4 regions of the Streptomyces pseudoechinosporeus genome follow, and region 4 is predicted to be linked to each of the others. Evidence: riboswitches for the same ligand, from Rfam matches in the RefSeq annotation. Region 4 holds a riboswitch; each other region holds the start of a gene.

Region 1 (4,832 bases), on a different contig from region 4:
TTGTCCATGCGGCAGCCTTCACGGCGTACGAGACCGTCCTTCTCCAGGCGTGTCACGGCGTACGTCAGCCGGCTGCGGGTGATCTTCAGCGCCTCGGCGAGATCCGTCATCCGCAGACAGCGGTGGTCGGTCTCGGAGAGGGTGGCCAGGATCGTGTAGTACAGGTGCGGCATACCGGCCTCCTGCTGGAGCTGCCGGTCGAGCGCGTCCTCCAGAAGGTGAGAGGCGGCGATGTACGCGCGCCAGGCGCGTTGCTCGTCGGGGGTGAGCCAGCGGGTCGTCATGCCACCCAGTGTAGGTACTGTTTAAAAATTGAACCACCATCGCCCGAAGCAGACGCACCGAAGCAGACGCACCGAGCCGAGCGGAGAGTACGCCCCATGCCCCACCCCTACGTCCTGTTGTCCGCCGCCGTCTCCCTCGACGGCTACCTGGACGACACCGGCCCCGAACGGCTGCGGCTCTCCGGCCCCGCCGACTTCGACCGGGTCGACGAGGTGCGGGCCCAGTCCGACGCGATCCTGGTCGGCGCGGGCACCCTGCGCGCCGACAACCCCCGCCTCCTGGTCAACTCCGCCGAGCGGCGCGCGGCCAGGCTCGCGGAAGGCCGCCCGGAGTACCCGCTGAAGGTCACCGTCAGCGGCGGCGGAGACCTGGACCCGGCCCTCAACTTCTGGTCCACGGGCGGCGAGAAGGTCGTCTACACGACGGACAAGGGCGCCCCGAAAGCCACCGCGGCCCTCCGCGGACTGGGCGTCGACGTCGTCCCCGTCGGGCCGGAGCTCGACTGGCCGGCCGTACTCGAGCACCTTCACGACGTACGAGGCGTACGGCGGCTCATGGTCGAAGGCGGCGGGCGCGTGCACACACAGCTGCTCCAGGAGGGCCTCGCGGACGAGTTGCAGCTCGCCCTCACGCCCCTCCTCGTGGGACAGCCGGACGCACCCCGGCTGTTCGGACCCGGCGGCTACCCGGGCGGGGTGCGCAACCGAATGCGGCTGGTGGAAACGCGGCCCGTGGGCGATGTGGTGCTCATGCGCTACGTGCCCACGGCGCCCGGAGCGGGCGGGCTCGCTTCCGCGGCCGACCGGCACTGGCTGGAGTTGGCATGCGAACTCGCCGCCCAGTGCCCGCCCTCGCGCACCGCGTTCAGCGTCGGCGCGGTCGTCGTCGCGGCCGACGGTACGGAGCTGGCCCGCGGCTACTCCCGCGAGGCCGACCCCGTGTCACACGCCGAGGAGGCCGCGCTCGCCAAGCTCGACCCGGCCGACCCGCGCCTTCCTACCGCCACCGTCTACAGCAGCCTGGAACCCTGCGCCCGCCGCGCCTCCCGGCCCGCCCCCTGCGCCCGGCTGATCCTCGACGCGGGAGTACGCCGCGTGGTCACCGCCTGGCGCGAGCCCGACACGTTCGTGCCGTCCGCCGACGGAAGCGGTCTGCTTTCCGCCCAGGGCGTCGATGTCGTCGTACTCCCGGAATACGGGGAGCGGGCCGCCGAGCCCAACCGCCATCTGCTCGGCCAGTGACAAGGACCGGCTGAGAGCAGCGGACCGGTTAAGAGCAGGGAGCGAAAAACCGTGTGCTGAGCGTCCCGCGGATGGCGTACACTGGTCTTACCGACGCGGGGTGGAGCAGCTCGGTAGCTCGCTGGGCTCATAACCCAGAGGTCGCAGGTTCAAATCCTGTCCCCGCTACTGAAAACTCAGGGCCGGAACCTACGGGTTCCGGCCCTGAGTGTTTTTCCCGGCGTTCCCGACGGTCCTCCTGTCCCCGATGGCCCGCTCACCCACTCGGCCCGCACAGGTCGCCCCCCGACCACCCGCCGGGAAATCTGGACGGAGCGCGGTGAAGGGCAGGAGAGAAGTGGTGGGGCCTGGAGATGCGGAGGGCGGACCGCGCGGCGGCGCGTACGTCCAGACCCTTGTCCGGGCCCTCCCCGTGCTGCTGATCGTCGCGGGCGTCTGCTACGACCTCCTCACCCCGCCCGTCTTCACCGCGGTGCCCTTCTTCACGGTCGCCCCGCTCGTCGCCGCGCCTCTGTCCACGTTCGCCAACACGCTGCGTACCGGAGTCGTGGCCGTCGCCGCCCTGGCCCTGCTGCACATCAGGGGCTCCTACGACGTGGGAGCGGCCACAGAGGTGGCCACGGCGGCCGCGGTCGCCGCGCTGGCCCTCGTCATCAACCGCCTCGTACGCCGCAGTGACCAACGTCTCGCCTCCGCGCGCGAGATCGCGGAGGCGGCCCAGCGCGCCGTACTGCCCGAGCCGGCCGAGCGGATCGGCGGGTTCGATATCGCGGCGCGGTACGAGGCGGCGCAGGCGGACGCGTTCATCGGGGGCGATCTGTACGCCGTGCAGGACACCTCGCACGGCGTACGGCTCGTCGTCGGGGATGTGCGCGGGAAGGGCATGGGCGCGGTGGCGGCCGTGGCCGTGCTCATCGGGGCCTTCCGGGAGGCCGCCGAGCAGGAGGCGACCCTGGAGGCGGTGGCGCAGCGGCTGGAGCGGGCGCTGGCGCGCGAGGGCACCCGGCGCGGCGGCCTTGAGGCGTTCGAGGACTTCACCACCGCCGTACTCGCCGAGATCCCGCACGCCGGCGCCGTCGTACGCCTCGTCCACCGCGGTCACCCCGGGCCGCTCCTGCTGTACGCCGACGGCTCGCTGGACACGCTGCGGGCAGAGGACCCCGCACTGCCGCTCGGGATGGGCGAGTTGGGCCTGTGGCCCGACCGGGCGCAGGAGGTCCCGTTCCCCGGCGGGGCCACCCTGCTCTTCTACACGGACGGGGTGACCGAGGCCCGGGACCGGCACGGCGTCTTCTTCGACCCGGCTCAGTGCCTCGCGGGCCGCACCTTCCGCCGGCCTCGGGCGCTGCTCGCCACGCTCGTGGAGGAGGTCGTACGGCACACGGGAGTCGGCGGCGCGACGGACGACATGGCGCTGCTGGCGGTCAGGAGGCCGTGAGGCCGGTCTTCGAGGCCGGTCCTTCATGCCTGCGGCGCCCTATATCACTTGTAGTAGTCGAACGAACCCACTCCGCATAACAACTGAAACATTGTCAACAGAAGTCACAGCCGTGAATTGCCCCTGAGTCAGGATCAACTCGCCCGATTCGTCCCGCTCATGACCTGAAAGTCCAGGCCAAGACTGCCAACGAATCTCCAGAACAGCTTGGAATCCGGTGCTCGCCTCTATTAACGTTCGATAACGCAGCGCGGTCGTCCCAGCCGGCACAAGAGTCGGCTCCGTGCGCACGCGCCGAATCCCGCAAGGGAACCGGGGAACCACCAACTTGGGGTGAATCGGGCGTTGTTCTCGGTGGAGACACCGTGAGTGACGCGCGTAGGAGACCTTCCTGCTCCGAACCCGTCAGCTAACCCGGTAGGCGACAAGGAAGGAAAGGAGTGCGCCTACGTGGCGTCCAACCGGCCTGCCCCCCAGACTTCGTTCGCACCGAATGAGCAGCAGCCCGACTCATTCGGCTACGGCAAACGCCAGGACGAGGAGACCTGGGAGGAGTGGAACCCCACCGAGGATTCCCTCAAGCCCGTCCGCGGCAGGCACCGCGTCGGCAAGCAGCGCGGCGGAGGCCTCGCGCGCAGCTCCACGGTTCTGGGCGTCGGTGTCATAGCGGCCGTCAGCGCGGGCGGCATGGCCAGCGCGAACACTGGCAAGCCGCCGGTCTCCATCACCCTGCCCGACCTGCCGCTGATCTCGGACGAGCCCGAGGAAGAGCCGGGTTCCACGACGCCGCTCACCCAGGCCGGTCTGAGCACGGCGGACGCCAAGCAGGGCAACTCCGACGCGGGCGAGGCCCTGCGCGCCCGCATCGTCCTCCAGGCCGAGCGGCAGCAGGACCAGGTGGACCGCGAGGCCAAGAGGGCCGCGGAGACCGCCGCCGCGAAGAAGGCCGCCGAGCAGGCAGCCAAGGAGCGGGAAGCGGCCAAGGCCAAGGCCGAAGCCGCCAAGGAGAAGGCGGAGGAGGAGGCCCGGCAGAAGGCCGAGGCGGAGCGCCTCGCCAAGCTCGCCAGGAGCTACGCGCTGCCCACGTCCTCGTACACCATCACCTCGACCTACGGGCAGTCCGGCGCGCTGTGGTCCTCCGGGACCCACACCGGCCTGGACTTCGCCGCCCCGACGGGTACGCCGCTCAAAGCGGTCCACAGCGGCACCATCACCGAGGCCGGCTGGAACGGCTCGTACGGCTACCTCACGAAGCTCAAGCTCGACGACGGTACGGAGGTCTGGTACGCCCACCAGTCGTCGATCAGCGTCAGCGTCGGCCAGAAGGTCAGCACGGGCGAGGTCATCGGCCGCGTCGGCGCGACCGGCAACGTCACCGGGGCGCACCTCCACATGGAGGTCCACACGGCGGGCGGCGACGGAATCGACCCGGCGGCCTGGCTGCGGAGCAAGGGGCTCAACCCGTAAACCCGTAGGTCCCGGTCGGCTCTTCGACCAGCTCTGACCAGTTCTTTGACGCCATCCGCTTTCGGACGAGAAGCGGATGGCGTCCTGGTTTCTAAGTTCGGTAGGGGTTGTACGCCGGGTAGGGCGACGCCTGGCCGTACGCGTTCCCGTACGTGGGCCACGGCGGCGGTACGGGGAGCGGAGCCGTGGCCCGGGCCGCGTACGCCAGCGCGGGGCGGGCCAGCTCGCGGCGGGCCCACAGTTCGTGGAGCAACTCTCGTTCCCGTACGACGAAATCGGTGCCCGCACGGCCGCGGCGCCCCCGGTGGCGCAGGAACGCCAGGGATGTCGCGTACGCCTCGTACTCCGCGACCGCCCGCCCCGCCGCGCGCCCGCCGTGATGCGTGGCGTACTCGCGGGCC
Region 2 (4,832 bases), 120 kb from region 4:
CGTTGACCGATGCGGAGGTTGTGGGGGAGCGGACGGCGCGGCGGTGCTATGGGCTCCGCCGGCGTCTGTCGGGGTCCGTCAGTCTCCGCAGTACGGGCTCCGCCAAGGAGCGCGGGGTGGTGTGAGGCCGTATGCGAGCCCCCGGTTAGGCTCCGGATTCATGGACGTACTCATCCATCTCTTCGTCGGCCTGCACATCATCGGTATCGCCGCACTCCTCGGCGGCTTCCTCACCCAGATGAAGGCGATGGGTGAGGGCACGGCCCGCTTCGGCCCCGCGATGCTCCACGGGGCGTTCACCATGCTCGTCACGGGCGTGATCCTGGTCGGCCTCAACCAGGCCGACGACCAGACGGTCAACAACGTCAAGATCGGCGTCAAGCTGGCGTTGCTGATCGTGATCCTGGGTCTCGTGTATGTGAAGCGGGACGAGGAGAAGGTGGACAAGGGCCTGTTCGGGCTGGTGGGCGGGCTGACCACCGCGAACGTCTTCATCGCGGTGCTCTGGACCTGACGGGCCTTGAAGAACCCCCGTAAGAACCGCCCCTTGAAGAGCCCCGAAAAGGGCTCACGCGCGCGTGCACCCCGAAAAGGGGTCCACGCGCGCGTGCCTCATGCCGGGCGGACCACGCTGTGGATCGGCATGTAGTAGATCGACTCCTCGCGGACGTACGCACCTGGCTTCGGGGCGTGGATCATCATGCCGTCGCCCAGGTAGAGGCCGACGTGGCTGATGTCGTCGTAGAAGAAGACGAGATCGCCGGGCTGGGCGCTGGCGACCGAGACCTGGGTGCCGATCTTGACCTGGTCCCAGGTGGTGCGCGGGAGGGTGACGCCGGCGGCCTTCCAGGCGGCCTGGGTGAGGCCGGAGCAGTCGTAGGAGCCGGGTCCTGAGGCGCCCCAGACGTACGGCTTGCCGGTCTGGGAACGGGCGAAGGCGAGCGCCTTCTCGCCCTTGGCGGTCGAGGTGGCGCTCCCCGCGGAGCTGCCCGTGCCGGTCGAGGTCCCCGCGCCGGTGGAGGGCGCGGGAGTCTGCTGGGCCTGCTGCTGTTGGCGGCGCTGTTCCTCCGCGGCCTGCTGCTGCCGCGCCAGCTCCTCCGCCTTGCGCTGGGCCTCCTCCCGCTTCTCCCGCTCGATCGCCGCGAGCCGCGCCTTCTCCTCGGCGGTCAGCCGCGAGAGCAACTGGCGCGCCTCGGCGAGCTTCCGCTGAACGTCCGCCTTGGACGACTTCAGGGTGTTCTCGGTCTTGGTGAGCGCCTGAAGGCTCTCGGAGGCCTCCTGACGCCGCTGCGTCATCTCGGACTGCTGCGTCGCGTAGTCCTCGACGGCCTGCTGCTGACGGCTGGTCAGCCGGTCCATCAGCTGGTTCTGGTCGAAGTAGTCCTGCGGGGTGTCCGCGAGCAGCAGTGACGCGGTGTCAGGGGCGGCGGCGCCCGTGCGGTACTGCGCGGCGGCGAACGTACCGAGCTCCTCGCGCGCCTCGTTGAGCTTCTGCGTGCGCGAGGCCACGTCGTCAAGGAGGTTGTCGACCTTCTTGCGCTGCTTGCTGCTCTTCTCCTTGGCACCGTTGTACTTCTCGGTCGCCGTCTCCGCCTGCTGGTAGAGGTCGTCGACCTTCTTCTGGACTTCGTCGAGGCTGGGCTGCGGCTCCGCGGAGGGCGAAGCGTTCGCGGTCTGCGACAGGAGAGCCACCGAGGTGAGAGCGGCGGTGGCGAGGGCAGGGGTCCGTATGCCCTTGGGACTGGACGACCGCGCTTTGCGGTGTGGCGCCACGAAGGCGACTCCTTCCGTGCTCCGCCTACCGAGTTAGCTGTCGGGTTCGGGCGTGTGCTTCGGAAGGTTTGCCCTACGGTCCTTGTCCCCTAAGGGAGTTGGACCGATTCACCCCAAAGGTCGGTGGGTCCCCGGCTCCGGGCGGCCACTAGGGCGTTCCGGACTCGGCGGGAGCCGCACGGCCCGGCGACGTTCGCCGGTGGGGGTCGAGCGGCCCACTGCGAAAGCTAACCAACTCGTGTGGCTCTTGTGAAGGTTGATGAGCGAATTGTCCGATACGTTTTCGTGACCTTAGCCTCAGGTGCCATGATCCGTCGCCGACCGTGACGGGACGGTCCTGGAGGGTGAGAGAAATCCCGGCAGGCTCCCGGCAGGGTCGTACCGGCCGAGTTCTCGGGGCGGCGGCGAGGTGTCAGTGGAGGAGCCTAGACTCGGAGAGCGATGAGCAGCCTCTTTGATGACAGCTTCCTGGCGGACCTCAAACCCTCGCGGGACCACGAGGAAGAGCCCCCGCCGCCGCCCGAGGACGAGCACGTACCGGAACAGGTTCCGGACGATCTGTTCGGCGGGAAGTTCGACGTGCCGCCGGACCGGGAGGCCTACTACCGCGATGGTGCCCCGCGTCCCCATGTGGAGGCGGCCACGCTCCTGGAGGGGCTGAACGACAACCAGCGCGCGGCGGTCGTGCATTCCGGCTCCCCCCTGCTCATCGTGGCCGGCGCCGGCTCCGGCAAGACCCGTGTGCTCACACACCGGATCGCGTACCTGCTCGGCGAGCGGAACGTCCACCCGGGCCAGATCCTTGCGATCACGTTCACCAACAAGGCCGCGGGCGAGATGAAGGAGCGCGTCGAGCACCTCGTCGGCCCGCGTGCGAACGCGATGTGGGTGATGACCTTCCACAGCGCCTGCGTCCGCATTCTGCGCCGGGAGTCGAAGAAGCTCGGCTTCACGTCCTCGTTCTCGATCTACGACGCCGCCGACAGCAAGCGCCTCATGGCCCTGGTCTGCCGCGACCTGGACCTCGACCCGAAGCGCTTCCCGCCCAAGTCGTTCAGCGCCAAGATCTCGAACCTGAAGAACGAGCTGATCGACGAAGAGGACTTCGCCGCCCAGGCCTCCGACGGCTTCGAGAAGACCCTCGCCCAGGCCTACGCGATGTACCAGTCACGGCTGCGTGAGGCGAACGCCCTCGACTTCGACGACCTGATCATGACCACGGTCAATCTCTTCCGGGCCTTTCCGGACGTTGCCGAACACTACAGGCGCCGCTTCCGCCACGTACTGGTTGACGAGTACCAGGACACGAACCACGCCCAGTACGCGCTGGTGCGTGAGCTGGTCGGGCCCTCCGGCCCCGAGGGCGACCCGGGCGAGCTGTGCGTCGTGGGCGACGCCGACCAGTCCATCTACGCCTTCCGCGGCGCGACCATCCGCAACATCCTCCAGTTCGAGGAGGACTACCCGGACGCGAAGACGATCCTCCTGGAGCAGAACTACCGCTCCACCCAGACGATCCTCACCGCAGCCAACGCGGTCATCGAGCGCAACGAAAGCCGCCGCCCCAAGAACCTGTGGACCAACGCGGGCGCGGGCGCGCGCATCACGGGCTACGTCGCCGACACGGAGCACGACGAGGCGCAGTTCGTCGCCGACGAGATCGACCGGCTGACCGACGCCGGTGAGGCGAAGGCGGGCGACGTCGCCGTCTTCTACCGTACGAACGCCCAGTCCCGTGTCTTCGAAGAGGTCTTCATCCGCGTCGGCCTGCCCTACAAGGTCGTCGGCGGCGTCCGCTTCTACGAGCGCAAGGAAGTCCGGGACGTCCTCGCGTACTTGAGAGTTCTCGCCAACCCGGAGGACTCCGTACCGCTGAGGCGGATCCTCAATGTCCCCAAGCGGGGCATCGGCGACCGGGCCGAGGCGATGATCGACGCACTCGCCTCGCGGGAGAAGATCAGCTTCTCGCAGGCGCTGCGCCGCGTCGACGAGGCGTACGGCATGGCGGCCCGCTCGACGAACGCCGTCAAGCGGTTCAACACGCTGATGGAGGACCTGCGGACCATCGTCGAGTCGGGCGCGGGCCCGGCGACCGTCCTGGAAGCAATCCTCGAACGCACCGGCTATTTGGCCGAGTTGCAGGCCTCGACCGACCCGCAGGACGAGACCCGCATCGAGAACCTCCAGGAACTGGCCGCCGTGGCCCTGGAGTTCGAGCAGGAGGCCGGCGAGGGCGAGGCATCGGGCGGGCTCTCCGACTTCCTGGAGAGGGTCGCGCTCGTCGCCGACTCCGACCAGATCCCGGACGAGGAAGAGGACGGCTCCGGCGTCATAACGCTGATGACCCTCCACACCGCCAAGGGTCTCGAATTCCCCGTGGTGTTCCTGACCGGCATGGAGGACGGTGTCTTCCCGCACATGCGCGCCCTCGGCCAGACCAAGGAGCTGGAGGAGGAGCGGCGGCTCGCGTATGTCGGCATCACGCGCGCGCGGGAGCGGCTGTATCTGACGCGGTCGTCGATGCGCAGCGCCTGGGGGCAGCCCTCGTACAACCCGCCGTCCCGCTTCCTGGAGGAGATTCCGGACACACATCTGGAGTGGAAGCGGACGGGTTCCATGGGAGCGGTGGCCTCCGGCCCGGCCGCGGGCGTGGCGGCCTCCCTGTCGTCCTCCCGCTCGCGGTCGGTGGCCTCGGGCGCCTCCGGCTTCGCCACGCGGCGGGGCGGTGCCACGGAGAAGCCGGTGGTGTCGCTGGCGGTGGGGGACCGGGTCACCCACGACCAGTTCGGGCTCGGCACGGTGGTCGGCGTGAAGGGCACGGGGTCGAACGCGGAGGCGACGATCGACTTCGGGGACACCAAGCCGAAGCGGCTGCTGCTGCGGTACGCGCCGGTGGAGAAGCTGTAGCCCTGCGGCGGGGCTTGGCGGTCGATCGGCGGGGCGGGTCGGTTACGTCGGGTCGAGGCCGTGGCTGCGAAGCCACGGCAGGGGGTCGATCGCGCCGCCGCCGCCCGGGCGTACCTCGAAGTGGAGGTGCGGGCCCGTCGAGTTGCCGGAGT
Region 3 (4,832 bases), on a different contig from region 4:
GGGCGCCAAGGGCGGCGAGGAGATCGTCCTGGCCTCCGACGCCGAGGGCGCGGACGCCGCGCTCGACCGCCTGGCCAAGCTGGTCGCGGAGGGCTTGGAGGAGCTGCCCGAGACTGTTTAGTGCGCCCCCTTTGCGCCTAAACCGGCGCCGCTCTCGCGGAGGTGGTTGCGCGCCGTCGTGGTTCCTCAATTGATGGTTGCGGCAGTCGTCGCTTTGAAGGGCACCTTCCGCACACGCACCTAAAGGGCTCGCCCGGAATGCCGGGCGGGCCCTTTGCAATTCCAGGTTGCGGGCAGCGAAAATAATCCCCCGCGAATTACTCCCCCTTTGTATACGGCGCCACTGTTAATGCCGCAGGCTCGCCGTGTTTACGGGATGTTGCGAAGTCCTCACGCGCTCCACGCGATCACCCCGCTCGGGAAAGCGCAGCCGGTGCGCGGCCGTCGCCCGCTCGGTATGCAGCGCCGTGATCGCCCGGGCCCGCTCGCTGTCGCCGCGCGCCACGGCGTCCACGATGCCGCCGTGCTCCGACCAGGACTCGGCGGGGTTGGCAGGCGCCTCGACCGAGTACATCCAGGCGATCTTGTGCCGCAGCTGGGTGAGCATCGAGGTCAGCGCGGGGCTGCCGGAGGCCTGCGCGAGCGTCTCGTGGAACCAGCCGCCCAGCGAGCGCAGATCCTCGCTCTGGCCCCTCCTGGACCGCTCCTGCCCCAGCCTGACCAGGCCTCGCAGCACCTTGAGGTGCGCCTCCGTACGCCTCTGCGCGGCACGCGCGGCACCCAGCGGCTCCAGGAGCATACGCATCTCCAGCAGGTCGGCGGCCTCCTGCTCGGTGGGTTCCGCGACGCAGGCGCCCGCGTGCCGGCGAGTGACGACGAAACCTTCCGCCTCCAGCGTGCGCAGCGCCTCCCGCACGGGGACCCGCGAGACGCCGTAGCGACGCGCGAGCAGTTCCTCGGTGAGCCGGCTGCCGCGTTCGTAGACACCCGCGACGATGTCGTCACGGATCGCCGTGCATACCGAGTGCGCGGGAATACGCATGACCCGACCTCCGCCTTAATCCCCGCGAAACGCGGTCGATTGACGCCAGTTCAGTGACTCTATTGCAGAGAGCCGGAAATTCCGATGGCGGGCCGGAATCCACAGCTATTTTTTGGACACATAGTGCCGCAGAACAGGCAGTCGTCCCGTCGGCATGCGCGAAGGCCCCGGCTCGGTGAGCCGGGGCCTTCGGGAGCGGTGCGGTGAGTCCGAGTCGTCAGACGTCCACGCCGTGCGAGCGGAGGTAGGCGAGGGGGTCCATGTCCGAGCCGTACTCCTGGGACGTGCGCGCCTCGAAGTGGAGGTGTGCTCCGGTGACGTTGCCGGTCGCCCCGGAGAGGCCTATCTGCTGGCCCGGGGTGACGCTCTGGCCGACGGAGACGGAGATGGACGACATGTGGGCGTACTGGGTGTACGTGCCGTCGTTCATCTTGATGACGACCTGGTTGCCGTACGAGCCCTCGAAGCCGGCCTCTACGACGGTACCGGCGCCCACGGCGCGGACGGTGGTGCCGCTGGCGGCGTGGAAGTCGATGCCGGTGTGGCTGCCGGAGGACCAGACGGAGCCGCCGGCCTTGTAGCCGGTGGAGACGTACGAGTCGCTGATCGGCGAGACGAAGGAGTTGAGCAGGCGCTTGCGCTCGGCCTCGCGGGCGGCGCGCTCCTTGGCCTCGCGCTCCGCCTTGGCCTTCGCCTCGGCCCGGGCCTTCTCCTCGGCGGCCCGCTTCTTCGCGGCCTCCTCGGCCGCCTTGCGGGCGGCGGCCTCTTCGGCGGCCTGCTGCTGAGCGTGGGCCTGGGCGTCGATCTGGTCGGCGACCGAGTCGCCCATGGTGACGGCCTGGGTCAGCCCTGTCTGCTCGACCGAGGACTCGTCGGCGAACGCCGGGGCGGCCAGGGTGCCGATGACACCGGTGGTGGCGAGCGTCGCGACGCCCACGGTCCTCGAGGACGTGCGCTTCGTACGGCTCGGGCGACGGTGCTTCCCGGTGGCGCGGGTGAACGCCATGAAGTGGCTGGTCCTTTCCTTCCTTCTCGCCTACCGGGTTAGCTGACGGGTTCGGAGCAGGAAGGTCTCCTACGGGCTCCCTCCAGGAGGGCGCCCGATTCACCCCAGGGACTGCGATGGGTCCCCGGCTCCCCTGGCTCGCGCCGTACGGGGACTCGGCGATGACTGTCCGGTGCCGCGGGTGCGGCGCACTGCCTGACGAACAGCCGGACCGACGCTAAGCGGGCCGTCTCTCAAACAACAAACGGATGACGGTTTTTGTAGCGCACGCCACAGGGCAGACACACAATCCCCATATCAACTCCCAATCAATCCAATCAATTTGGACAAAGAGGGACCCTGAAGGCTCATCAGCCTTCAGGGTCCCCGGGATGTGCAGCGGCTCTACTCGGCCGCGACCACGCTCACTTCACCGATTCCGAGGGCCTTGACGGGCTCCTCGATCTGAGCGGCGTCCCCGACGAGGACGGTCACCAGACGGTCCACCGGGAAGGCGCTCACGGCCGCCGCGGTGGCCTCCACGGTGCCCGTCGCGGCGAGTTGGCGGTACAGCGTCGCCTGGAAGTCGTCCGGCAGGTACTGCTCGACCTGGTCGGCGAGCGTGCCGGCGACGGCGGCCGCGGTCTCGTACTTGAGCGGCGCCACGCCCACCAGGTTCTGTACGGCGATGTCGCGCTCGGCGTCCGTCAGGCCCTCGGCCGCGAGCGTGCGCAGCACCTTCCAGAGGTCGTCGAGCGCCGGGCCGGTGTTCGGCGTGTCCACCGAGCCGCTGATGGCGAGCATCGCGGCGCCGGCGCCGTCCGGAGCGGAGCGCAGCACCTGGCCGAACGCCCGCACACCGTAGGTGTAACCCTTTTCCTCGCGCAGGACGCGGTCCAGGCGGGAGGTGAGAGTGCCGCCGAGGCAGTACGTGCCGAGCACCTGGGCGGGCCACACACGGTCGTGCCGGTCGGCGCCGACGCGGCCGATGAGCAGCTGTGTCTGGACGGCTCCGGGGCGGTCGACGATGACCACGCGGCCGGTGTCGTCGGCGGTCACCGGAGGCACGGGACGCGCCTCGGCCGGCGAGCCGGTCCAGGCTCCGAGCGTGTCCCCGAGCAGCGCGTCGAGGTCGACGCCCGTGAGGTCGCCGACGACGACCGCGGTGGCCGTCGCGGGGCGTACGTGCTTCTCGTAGAAGGCGCGTACCGCCGCCGAGTCGATGGTCGCGACCGTCTCCTCGGTGCCCTGGCGCGGGCGCGACATGCGCGAGGTCGCCGGGAAGAGCTCCTTGGAGAGCTCCTTGGCGGCGCGGCGGGCCGGGTTGGCGGTCTCGTGCGGGATCTCGTCGAGCCGGTTGCGGACCAGCCGTTCGACCTCGTTGTCCTCGAAGGCGGGCGCCCTGAGGGCGTCGGCGAGCAGGCCGAGCGCCTTCGGAAGCCGCGACACCGGGACTTCGAGGCTCAGTCGTACGCCCGGGTGGTCGGCGTGCGAGTCCAGCGTGGCCCCGCAGCGCTCCAGTTCGGCGGCGAACTCCTCGGCGGAGTGCTTGTCGGTGCCTTCGGAGAACGCGCGCGCCATGATCGTGGCGACACCGTCCAGGCTCTGCGGCTCGGCCTCCAGCGGTGCGTTCAGGAGGAGTTCGACGGCGACGACCTGCTGGCCGGGGCGGTGGCAGCGCAGCACCGTCAGGCCGTTGCCGAGCGCACCGCGCTCGGGCGCCGGGAAGGCCCAGGGCCTGGCTTCGCCGGCCTGGGGCTGGGGGTGGAAGTCCATGGTCACGGTGGCCTCGGTCACTGGGCGCTCTCCTCGTCGGTGGTGGTCTCCTCGTCGGTGGTGATCGGCTCGTACACGAGCACCGCGCGGTTGTCGGGGCGCAGGCGGGACTTGGCGGCCTCCTGGACCTCCTCGGCCGTGATGTCGAGCACGCGCTGTACGGCGGTCAGGGCGAGCTGCGGGTCGCCGAACAGCACGGCGTACCGGCACAGTTCGTCGGCGCGGCCCGCGACCGTACCGAGCCGGTCCAGCCACTCGCGCTCCAACTGGGCCTGGGCGCGCTCCATTTCCTCGGCCGTGGGGCCCTCCTCGGCGAACCGGGCGAGCTCCTCGTCGACGGCCGCCTCGATGACGGGGACCTCGACATCGCCGGAGGTCTTCACATCGAGCCAGCCCAGGGAGGGCGCTCCGGCCAGGCGCAGCAGACCGAAACCGGCCGCCACAGCCGTACGGTCCCGGCGTACGAGCCGGTTGTAGAGGCGGGAGGACTCGCCGCCGCCGAGGACGGTCAGGGCGAGGTCGGCCGCGTCGCACGCGCGTGTGCCGTCCTCCGGGAGCCGGTAGGCGGCCATCAGCGCGCGCGCCGGGACCTCCTCCTCGACGACCTCGCGCAGCTGCTCGCCGATGGTGTCCGGCAGGGCGCCGTCGCGCGGGGCGGGCTTGCCGTCGTGCCCCGGGATGGAGCCGAAGTACTTCTCGACCCAGGCGAGCGTCGACTCCGGGTCGATGTCGCCGACGATCGACAGGACGGCGTTGTTGGGCGCGTAGTAGGTGCGGAAGAACGCGCGCGCGTCCTCCAGGGTGGCCGCGTCCAGGTCGGCCATCGACCCGATCGGGGTGTGGTGGTAGGGGTGGCCCTCCGGGTACGCGAGGGCGGTCAGCTTCTCGAAGGCGGTGCCGTAGGGGACGTTGTCGTAGCGCTGGCGGCGCTCGTTCTTGACGACGTCGCGCTGGTTCTCCATCGACTCGTCGTCGAGCGCCGCGAGCAGCGAGCCCATGCGGTCCGCCTCCAGCCAGAGGGCGAGCTCC
Region 4 (4,832 bases):
AGGTCATGGACCGCATCCGCGCCGAATGCCCCTGGTCGTCCCAGCAGACCCACAAGGGCCTCGCGAAATACGGCATCGAGGAGGCGTACGAACTCGTCGAGGCGATCGAGGAGGGCGACCGTCACGAGCTGCGGGAGGAGCTGGGCGATGTCCTGCTCCAGGTCGTCTTCCACGCCCGGATAGCGGAAGAGGAGGAGGAAGAGCCCTTCTCCATAGATGACGTGGCAGGCACCATCGTCACCAAGCTCATCCACCGCCACCCCCACGTCTTCGGCGACGAAACCGCCACGACCCCCGAAGAGGTCAAGGAACACTGGCTGCGCACCAAGGCGGTGGAAAAGCAGCGGACATCCGTCACGGAAGGGGTGCCACTGGGCCAGCCCGGCCTGGCCCTGGCAGCGAAGCTGGCATCCCGTGTGCGTACGGCGGGACTTGAGGTACCACTGCCCTCGGGCGAGGGCATCGGCTACGACCTGCTCGCGATGGCCGTACGAGCCGAGGCAGAGGGCGTGGACCCGGAGGCGGCCCTACGGGCTGCTGCGCGAGCGTATCGGGATGCGATACGGGCGACGGAGGGCTGACGCGGAACCTCCCAAGGGCGGTCACGGTCAAGGGCGTACGGCCGTGAACTCCACAGGGAGGTTCCGCAGCCCGCGCATGATCAGGCCGCCTCGCCAGCGCAGGTCTGCGGGATCGGCGGCGAGCCGAAGGTCGGGCAGGCGGTGCAGCAAGGTGGCCAGGGCGGTGCGGCCTTCCAGGCGGGCGAGGGGGGCACCGAGGCAGTAGTGGATGCCGTGTCCGTAGCCGAGGTGCTGGTTGTCCCGGCGGGAGAGGTCGAGTGTGTCCGGCTCGTCGAAACGGGCGGGATCGCGGTCGGCAGCGGCGAGGACCACGAGTACGGGGTCACCGGAGGCGATTCGTTGTCCGCCGATGTCGAGGGGCTCGGTCGCGTAGCGCCAGGTAGCCAGTTCGACGGGCCCGTCGTAACGGAGAAGCTCTTCGATGCCGGTGTCGAGCAGTTCTTGTTCGCCACGCTCGATCGACTTCTGTAGTTGCGCGCGCTGCTTTGGGTTGCGCAGCAGTGCGTACGTGCCATTGCCGATGAGGTTGATGGTCGTCTCAAAACCGGCAAAAAGCAGCACGAAACACATGGCCGCGGCTTCGTTCTCGGTGAGGTGCTCGCCGTGGTCGGAAGCGCGGATGAGTCCGGAGATGAGGTCTTCGCCGGAGGTGGGGGTGTCCGGAAGCGCCTCCCGTTTGCGGTGGATCAGCTCGGCGAGATAGCCGCGCATCTTCTTCACCGATCGCGCGACACCGCCTCTCGGCCCTCCGCCGTGCCGGATCATCATCCCCGCCCAGTCCCGGAAGTCGTCCTGGTCCTCGCGGGGTACGCCGAGCAGGTCGCAGATGGCGTAGATGGGGAGAGGGAACGCGAACTCGTGGATGAGGTCGGCGGAGCCCTTGTGTGCGAACTGGTCGATGAGCTGGTCGGTCAACTCCTGGACGCGAGGCGCGAATTCGGCCACGCGACGGGGTGTGAACGCCTTGGAGACGAGCCGACGGAGCCGCGTGTGGTCCGGCGGGTCGATGTTGAGCAGATGGGTCATGAGATTGGCGCTGCGCTCGCCGGGGATGCCCGTCCTGCTCTTGCCCTGGGCGTCTTCGGAATGGTGGACGGGATTCTTGGAGAGCCGCGGGTCGGCCAGGGCCTGCTTGGCGTCCGCGTACCGAGTCACGAGCCACGCCTCGACGCCGCTGGGGAGTGTGGTGCGGTGCACGGGCGCGTGCTCGCGGAGCCATGCGTAGGCGGGGTAGGGGTCGCTGGCGAACTCCCAGGTGAAGAGTTCGGGTCCGATATGTGGGGCGTTCACGAGGTGACGGTACCGGGAGTCGCGTTGCGGGTCCGAGGTCCGCTTCACTCCGCTGAAAACTGACGATCCCCCAGCTCAAACCTGACACACCCTCAAGTCTGTGATCTTCACGTGATCTACGCTGTATCGACTTGTGACAAGTGTTCGAGTCCGGCTAGGTTCACCGCGAAAGCGGGCCTCACCAGTCCCTTTGGTCACACACAGGTCACCCACCGTCGCGTGAAAGGCAACCGCATGCTCTCCGGGAACGGTCGACACCGTCGCCCCCGTCAGGCGCCGGCTCTCTTCGTCGCGGCAGGAGTGACCGGATCGGCCATCGCGATCCCCCTGCTCGGAGCGAGCGGTGCGAGTGCCGCCAGTGGTACGACCTGGGACGCGGTCGCGGAGTGCGAGAGCGGCGGTTCATGGAGCGCCAACTCCGGCAACGGGGAGTACGGCGGGCTCTCGATGACCCAGGAGGAGTGGGAGCAGTACGGCGGTCTCGACTACGCGATGAGCGCCGACCTGGCCAGCCGTTCGCAGCAGATAGCCGTCGCCGAGAAGATCCTCGCGGACCAGGGTACGAGCCCCTGGGCGACCTGCGGACTCGTCGCGGGCCTGACGCAGAACTCCGACTCGGCCGACGTCGACACCGGCCTGGCGCAGGACTCGCCCACGCCCACCCCCACCCCGTCCACCGAAGCGGACCCGGGCGTGGGCTTGGGCTCGGGCGCTGACTCGGGTTCAGGTTCCGGGCAGACGTCAAGTGACGGCTCCATAAAGGGTGATTCATCCGGTACGTCCGAGTCGTCCACCGACTCGTCACAGGACTCCGGCAGCGACACCACCGCCGAATCGCCGAGCCCCGACAGCTCGCCCGCAGATGCGACAAACGAGGGCGACTCGGACAACTCCGGCCAGAACGCCGACGCTTCGGGCGATGAGAGCATAAACACAGGCGACGCAGACGCAGGCACCGGCCGCCATCGCGGCGGCAGTGCCGAAGAGGATGCTGCGGCCTCTCGTACGGACGACTCCGCCGGCCGGCATGCCTCGCGGGCGGACAGCGCCTCGCGCGACGAGGTGGACGCGGTGGACGGCTCGTACACCGTCCGTTCCGGAGACAGTCTCTGGTCGATCGCCGACTCCCTTGACCTCCAAGGCGGATGGTCCGAGTTGTACGCCGGGAACAAGCGGACCGTCGGCGCCGACCCGGACCTCATCCTCCCCGGTCAGCGCCTTGAACTCGGTACAGACTGAGCGGTCGACAAGGTGCCGAACCGGCCCAAAAGTGGCGGCAGTTCGGGCCGAATGTCCGGTTTGGTGAAAGTGAGACATGGATCTCAAAGGCCCTGATCGTCTTTGAAATTCGGCGGATCGCATGTTTACGGTCGTGACCGCTCGCCACAGCGGGCCCCGACGGATGTCACGCCGAATCCTGCCAACGTCCGTACGGGAACAGTCGTCGCGTAAAGCGCCGTAGGCAGGAGCGGGGGACCCAAGGTAAGTGCCGGGCCCGGTCGTTGAGACCAGGTGCGGCTTGGGGTGAAGTCGTGCGGAGCGATCCGTACGGCCGGGCAACTCACCAGGCCCGAACCCGACAGCTCACCTCGTAGGCGTCGGTGAGGGGATCACTTCATGCTGCTTTCCGGCAAGGGCAAGCACCGTCGCCCGTCCAAGGCCACCCGCATAGCCACGCTCGCCGGTGTCACCGGTGCCGCCATCGCCGCCCCGCTGATGGTGTCGGGCACGGCCTCCGCCGCCACCGCCTCCGAGTGGGACGCCGTCGCCCAGTGCGAGTCGGGCGGCAACTGGTCCATCAACACCGGCAACGGCTACTACGGCGGCCTGCAGTTCTCCGCCTCCACCTGGGCCGGTTACGGCGGCACCAAGTACGCCGCCACCGCCGACCAGGCCTCCAAGGCCCAGCAGATCGAGATCGCCGAGAAGGTCCTCGCGGGCCAGGGCAAGGGTGCCTGGCCGGTCTGCGGCAAGGGTCTGTCGGGCGCCGCGTACACCGGCGGCGGCTCCTCGGACTCCGGTGCCGCGCAGGAGAACACCCAGCAGTCCCAGCAGCAGAGCGCGCCGGCCCAGGAGGAGCGCGCCTCCCGCTCCGCGGAGCGCCCGGCTGCCAAGAAGACCGTCACCACCCCGACCGGCAAGAAGGTCAAGAAGGGCGACGGCGAGTACAAGGTCGTCAAGGGCGACACCCTCAGCGAGATCGCCACGGAGAACGACGTCAAGGGCGGCTGGCAGAAGCTGTTCAAGCTGAACGACGACATCGTCGACAACGCGGACGTCATCTACCCGGGCCAGCAGCTGCACCTCAGCTGAACCTGAGCCCTCGGCTCAGCTGAAGCCCAGCCCCCAGAGCGGCGTCAGCTGAGCCCCAGCTCCGCCGAAGCCGAGGCCCCCAGCTCGGCTGAAGCTGAGCCCCCCCCAGGCAGTCCCGCCTCGGTGCGTCTTCCCCCGTACGCACCGAGGCGGGACTTTTTTGCCCCCTGCCTTGTCCCCGGCTTCGCCCTCTTCAGATTTGTTCCGTTCGGAAACAATTTACTCTCGGTTCTGTCCATGGGAGGGGCGGACGGCTGGCCGATCGCCCGGAGCCGGTTAGGCTCGTCATCGCGGAGCCGCCGCGGCTTCGCGCTGTGCGGGCCCAGCGGCCCGCGTAACCGCGTCACATCCCAGAAGGAGATGCTCGTGCCGTCCATCGACGTCGTCGTAGCCCGGGAAATCCTGGACTCCCGAGGCAATCCCACGGTCGAGGTCGAGGTCGGCCTCGACGACGGCAGCACGGGTCGTGCCGCCGTTCCGTCCGGCGCCTCCACGGGCGCCTTCGAGGCTGTCGAACTCCGCGACGGAGACGCCAACCGCTACCTCGGCAAGGGTGTCGAGAAGGCGGTCCTCGCCGTCATCGAGCAGCTCGGCCCGGAGCTCGTCGGTTACGACGCCACCGAGCAGCGGCTGATCGACCAGGCCATG

The links. Region 4 has a riboswitch for cyclic di-AMP ahead of ACYVO6_RS02990 (transglycosylase family protein). Riboswitches for the same ligand answer to the same signal wherever they lie in the genome.
Region 1: another riboswitch for cyclic di-AMP. It lies ahead of ACYVO6_RS36700 (M23 family metallopeptidase); the one in region 4 lies ahead of ACYVO6_RS02990 (transglycosylase family protein).
Region 2: another riboswitch for cyclic di-AMP. It lies ahead of ACYVO6_RS02495 (C40 family peptidase); the one in region 4 lies ahead of ACYVO6_RS02990 (transglycosylase family protein).
Region 3: another riboswitch for cyclic di-AMP. It lies ahead of ACYVO6_RS23920 (M23 family metallopeptidase); the one in region 4 lies ahead of ACYVO6_RS02990 (transglycosylase family protein).

What each region holds. Positions count from the first base shown of each region.
Region 1 covers NZ_BAAGPS010000054.1:42,964-47,795, forward strand. The annotation lists gene ACYVO6_RS36680 (MarR family winged helix-turn-helix transcriptional regulator) at 1-284, opposite strand, end outside; gene ACYVO6_RS36685 (dihydrofolate reductase family protein) at 381-1,526, shown strand; tRNA gene ACYVO6_RS36690 (tRNA-Met) at 1,621-1,694, shown strand; gene ACYVO6_RS36695 (PP2C family protein-serine/threonine phosphatase) at 1,774-2,964, shown strand; cyclic di-AMP (ydaO/yuaA leader) riboswitch at 3,247-3,403, shown strand; gene ACYVO6_RS36700 (M23 family metallopeptidase) at 3,415-4,431, shown strand; gene ACYVO6_RS36705 (PrsW family intramembrane metalloprotease) at 4,523-4,832, opposite strand, start outside.
Region 2 covers NZ_BAAGPS010000002.1:3,692-8,523, reverse strand. The annotation lists gene ACYVO6_RS02500 (hypothetical protein) at 161-514, shown strand; gene ACYVO6_RS02495 (C40 family peptidase) at 613-1,773, opposite strand; cyclic di-AMP (ydaO/yuaA leader) riboswitch at 1,781-1,953, opposite strand; gene pcrA (DNA helicase PcrA) at 2,215-4,680, shown strand; gene ACYVO6_RS02485 (M23 family metallopeptidase) at 4,723-4,832, opposite strand, start outside.
Region 3 covers NZ_BAAGPS010000023.1:115,362-120,193, reverse strand. The annotation lists gene ACYVO6_RS23930 (HPr family phosphocarrier protein) at 1-121, shown strand, start outside; gene ACYVO6_RS23925 (GntR family transcriptional regulator) at 347-1,042, opposite strand; gene ACYVO6_RS23920 (M23 family metallopeptidase) at 1,260-2,048, opposite strand; cyclic di-AMP (ydaO/yuaA leader) riboswitch at 2,062-2,219, opposite strand; gene ACYVO6_RS23915 (M16 family metallopeptidase) at 2,433-3,824, opposite strand; gene ACYVO6_RS23910 (M16 family metallopeptidase) at 3,821-4,832, opposite strand, start outside.
Region 4 covers NZ_BAAGPS010000002.1:120,356-125,187, reverse strand. The annotation lists gene ACYVO6_RS03005 (nucleoside triphosphate pyrophosphohydrolase) at 1-581, shown strand, start outside; gene ACYVO6_RS03000 (cytochrome P450 family protein) at 609-1,871, opposite strand; gene ACYVO6_RS02995 (transglycosylase family protein) at 2,106-3,110, shown strand; cyclic di-AMP (ydaO/yuaA leader) riboswitch at 3,316-3,484, shown strand; gene ACYVO6_RS02990 (transglycosylase family protein) at 3,489-4,184, shown strand; gene eno (phosphopyruvate hydratase) at 4,545-4,832, shown strand, end outside.